Regions from separate parts of the Peribacillus sp. FSL E2-0159 genome, predicted to be linked through region 2. Evidence: riboswitches for the same ligand, from Rfam matches in the RefSeq annotation. Region 2 holds a riboswitch; the other holds the start of a gene.
The links. A riboswitch is a leader RNA that binds a small molecule or an ion and turns the genes downstream of it on or off. The one in region 2 is predicted to bind preQ1.
Positions count from the first base shown of each region.

Region 1: another riboswitch for preQ1. It lies ahead of NYE63_RS02610 (QueT transporter family protein); the one in region 2 lies ahead of queC (7-cyano-7-deazaguanine synthase QueC).

Region 1 covers NZ_CP152053.1:521,854-524,322, forward strand. Annotated here, with positions in the region: gene NYE63_RS02605 (VTT domain-containing protein) at 1-574, opposite strand, end outside; gene NYE63_RS02610 (QueT transporter family protein) at 697-1,182, opposite strand; PreQ1 riboswitch class I at 1,189-1,233, opposite strand; gene NYE63_RS02615 (YbaK/EbsC family protein) at 1,404-1,925, shown strand; gene NYE63_RS02620 (hypothetical protein) at 2,070-2,469, shown strand, end outside.
Region 2 covers NZ_CP152053.1:4,426,602-4,429,070, reverse strand. Annotated here, with positions in the region: gene NYE63_RS21645 (methyl-accepting chemotaxis protein) at 1-859, opposite strand, end outside; PreQ1 riboswitch class I at 1,043-1,085, shown strand; gene queC (7-cyano-7-deazaguanine synthase QueC) at 1,141-1,806, shown strand; gene queD (6-carboxytetrahydropterin synthase QueD) at 1,806-2,276, shown strand; gene queE (7-carboxy-7-deazaguanine synthase QueE) at 2,269-2,469, shown strand, end outside.

The sequences.
Region 1 (2,469 bases), 1.9 Mb from region 2:
CGAGAGCAGCTAGCGTATATTGGTTCATTTCAACAGATAGAAGTCCATATGGGATTAGCGATAGGAAGAAAAAGTATATAAGGTTGCCTAGTGCCGTCGCTAATAAAAAATCCTTGAAAGTGACGGTGCTGACTCCAGCTGCCAAGTTAATTAAACTTGTTGGGATAAGAGGGAAAATCCTGCCTGTAAAAACGTACATGAAACCATGCTCCACAACAGTTTCTTGCCATTTTTCGCCAATCTTCTTTAAGAGAAGCTCCTGAAGCCAGTTTCTTGTTGCATAAAAAATGAAGCCTGAGGCAACAACACTTGTAAACCAACTCCATAGATAGCCATATATGAATCCGAATATCGTGACATTGATAGTCAGGAGTAAAATTAAGGGGATGATTGTAAAAGAATTTTGTACAAACATCAATACGAATGTCACAATAAATGTAAGTAAAAGGTTTTCCTTCAATATGCCAATGACAGAATCCAGATCACTTTTCCAAACCAAAGTGAACAACTCTGCATTAGAGTAAATAAATATTGCTATTACCAGTAGACCAATTATGGTCAGGACTTTTTTCAAAGGGCCACCACCATTCTTACTTATAGTTTATCATTTTCGAGTTCATTGGTGAAAAAAAAGAGCTGCCGCATCATGCAGACAGCTCTTTTCCATTATAGTGGGTTAACGTCTCGAAGATTCCTTTAAAGCCACTTTTCAAACTGAATTCTTTTGTTCATTCCATAAACGATTGGCGCACCAATCAGGAGGACAACGAACTCACCGACAGCTGTAGTCATCCAGCTTAGCCAGAATGGCAAGCCAAAGGCAAGGTTCAGTTCAATTGCAATTAAAAACATTGTGAACGTGAAAAAGATAATCGTGGCAATCATCCGTCCTTTAATGCTTTTTATGAACCGCGAAACAAAAATGACGAGCAATAAGGCGAGCAGAGATTGCCCCACCCCAAAAATCAAATCATATGGAACCATCGGAGAAAAGAGCAGATTCGATATGAAGACTCCGCCGACGATACCGTAGATATACTTTTTATTGAATACAATCAGATGGTTCAACATTTCCGGTACACGAAATTGGAACATCTCAAAAGCTATTGGTTTAAACACCAATGAGACCGCCACATATAAGGCAGCCAATAACCCGTTTATCACGAGTGTACGAACATTCATTTTACTCTCTCCCTAGTTTTTTATCGTGGGATGGTTACGAACCACGTTTAGGCGTTTATCCGAAGATTAATAGTATCCCATGTAAGCTTGTTTCGTCAATTTGTAAAGAATGGTTTTAATTTATAAGTTTCCGAGCAGGAGAAGTAGCCCAATAGGATTTTGATTTATTGCAATGAAGGATGATATTATTTCAATATGTACTTCAAAGGAGTGAATATTTTATGTCGATCGAGAGTGTCAAAAGCCATTTTAAACAATGGAATCGGGAAGGCGATGTAATGGAGTTCGAAACATCGAGTGCTACGGTGATTGAAGCAGCGGAAACCATCGGTGTTATTCCAGCGCGGATTGCTAAGACTCTTTCCTTTAAGGGGGAAGGTGAAAATGCAATTTTGGTTGTTGCCGCTGGGGACGCGAAAGTGGATAATAAGAAATTTCGTCAGACGTTTGGTTTCAAGGCACGAATGCTGTCACCTGAAGAAGTGCTTGAGCAGACCGGCCATGCAATCGGAGGAGTTTGTCCGTTTGGTCTGGCAAACGATTTAGCTGTTTTTCTTGATGTATCGATGAAGCGCTTTGAGTCATTGTTCCCGGCATGCGGCAGTTCGAACTCTGCAATAGAACTTACACTCACTGAATTATTTGAATATTCAGGTGCGAAGGATTGGGTGGATGTTTGTAAGGGGTGGGAAGAAAAGGGGAATGAGGAAACGGCGGTAGGCAATGCAGTTGATGGCTTTTGATTAATTAATGGTGCCAAAAAGATTCACATGAATGTGATTGAGTCCACTAGGGTGGACTTTATTTGTGGGGACCGCATGCATTTTATCGGTCTATGATTAAAGTGGAAAATCGGGCAGAAAGTGTTCCTGAGCGGAGGTTGAAAGGTGTTAAATGGAAGCCATAGAAAAAGCAATAGCAGCTATCTTAGTCTTAAAACTCTTTATGAAGAAAATATAACGGTTAAGAGCATTGCCCAGGAGCTTGAGTGTTGCCATAAAAACGATCTGGCGGTGGATATCCAGAAAGCATTGGAAAAAAAGAATTTTGATATATTGGCCGTGCAAGATCAAGGGGAAATCATCGGTTATATCGAAAGGGAAGAACTAGGTGAAGGAAGCATATCTGAATATTTGAGAAACTTTTCACCAAGGGAAATGGTTTCGGATTCAACACCTTTGATCCAGCTTCTCCATATTTTCAAGAATAAAACAAGGGTGTTCGTATTAGAGAATAATTCAATTAAAAAGTTGATTACCCATGCCGACCTTCAAAAGCCTCCGATCA
Region 2 (2,469 bases):
GATTGATTTTTTTGCTATTTGTAGAGATATAGTTCAATTCGTCTGTTATATGCTGTATTTTCATTTCCATATTTCCGACAGAGTGATTGATTGTTTCAAAGGTTCGGCCTGTGAGCGTAATCTGTTTCGTGCCTTCATCCACTTGTGTATAACCATCTTCCAGAGAGTGGACGACTGTTTTTGAATCCGTTTGAATGGCGGAGACAATATTGGTGAAATCCCCAACGGAGTGTGTGACCTCTTCAGCGAGTTTCCGCACTTCATCGGCGACGACGGCAAAGCCCTTGCCATGTTCACCAGCACGAGCAGCATCTATGGCAGCATTCAGCGCCAATAGATTGGTTTGATTTGATATATCTTTGATGACCTGCACAAGCTGCGAAATTTGCTGTGATTGAGAATCGAGCCCTTTCACTTGCTCTACGGCATTTTTGACAATCCCATCAATACATTGCATCTGTTGGACCGAATTGCGCATTAAAGTGGTGCCCTCCTTGGTCAAGGAAAGGATTTCGGTTGAACTTTTAGCTACATCTACTCCTTCTAAGTGGGCCAGCTCGATCCTGTCGCTGAAATCATCCATCATGCGAACCATATCAGCTGCCCGGTTGGCTTGTGACTCCGAACCCTCCGAAAGTTCATACATCGTAGTTGCTATTTGTTTGCTGCCCTGCTGCACTTCATTTGCTGATTGAGTCAGATCCTCGCTTTGATTGAAAACGGATTGCGATACAACGAGCATTTTTTCGATCGTATCCCGAAGGTTGTTGCTGCTATAAATGTTGAAAGCTCCTAAGATGACGCATAAAGATATAATGAGTGAAAATGCCACCAATACCTTTGCTTTAATGCTTTTCAAATTAATGGACCCCTTTATCGATAATTTATTCACTCTTTTTTATCGGTAAAAATGGGATGTTTAAGCAATGAAAGGATAACCAAATTTTCCATCAGGTTTAATATTCACTAAATATAAACATCTTGATTTCTATTCGTTTTCAAGTTACTATTGACTTGGAAAAATATAATATTCCGCGTTAAGGCGGAAGAGGTTCTAGCTACCCTCTCAAAAAAACTAAGGAGAAACAGTGCTCTATTCTTAGGGTGCTGTTTTTTTCCGTAAAAAGGAGTTTTATAGAAATGAAGAAGAAAGAAAAAGCAGTGGTTGTGTTTAGCGGAGGTCAGGACAGTACGACGTGCCTGTTCTGGGCATTGGAGAGATTTGAGGAAGTGGAAGCGGTGACGTTCGATTATAATCAGCGGCATAGCTTGGAAATCGAATGCGCTCAAAACATTGCCAAGGAATTGGGTGTGAATCATCATATCCTTGACATGTCGCTGCTGAACCAACTGGCACCGAATGCATTGACGAGAAGTGATATTGCAGTGGCGGACGGAGAAGACGGGGAATTGCCGTCGACGTTCGTACCGGGGAGGAATTTGCTGTTCCTTTCGTTTGCCGGAGTGCTGGCGAGTCAGATTGGCGCTAAACATATTGTCACCGGTGTCTGTGAAACGGATTTCAGCGGATATCCTGACTGCCGTGATGTATTCATTAAATCGTTGAATGTGACACTGAACTTGTCGATGGACCAGTCATTCGTGATTGATACGCCGCTAATGTGGCTTAATAAAGAGGAAACATGGGAGCTTGCGGATCAGCTTGGCGCATTCGACTTTGTCCGCGAAAAGACCCTGACTTGCTATAACGGAATCATCTCCGACGGTTGTGGAGATTGTCCGGCATGTAATCTGCGGAAAAAAGGACTGGATGACTATGTAAGCAGACGGAAGGTGCTTTCATGATGTACGGTTTTACTATAGTGGATAAACTCCAAAAAATAGATAAAGATATTCAGCGCAGCCAATTGAAGTATACAAACAAGAGGGTTCTCGTGAGTAAGGAATTCACCTTTGACGCGGCGCACCATCTGCATGACTATGAAGGAAAATGCAAGAACCTGCATGGCCACACGTATAAGGTCATTTTCGGATTGAGCGGGTATACAGATTCACGCGGGTTGATGATAGATTTTGGGGACATCAAGGATATATGGAAAAATGAAATTGAAATCCACCTGGATCATCGTTATTTGAATGAAACCCTGCCGCTCATGAATACAACGGCTGAAAATATGGTTGTCTGGATTTATGAAAAAATGGCCGAAGCCCTTTCATTAAAAGAATATGAGGGTGCTAGAGTCGAATTTGTTCGACTATACGAAACGCCGACAAGCTATGCCGAAGCCAGACGGGAGTGGATGGAAAGTGAGTAAACTCCCGGTTTTGGAAATCTTCGGGCCGACCATCCAAGGAGAGGGAATGGTCATTGGTCAAAAAACCATGTTCGTACGGACTGCCGGCTGCGATTATTCCTGTGCTTGGTGTGATTCCGCATTTACTTGGGATGGCACCGGTAAGGAAGATACAGTCCAAATGACTGCTAGAGAAATATGGGATGAGCTGAAG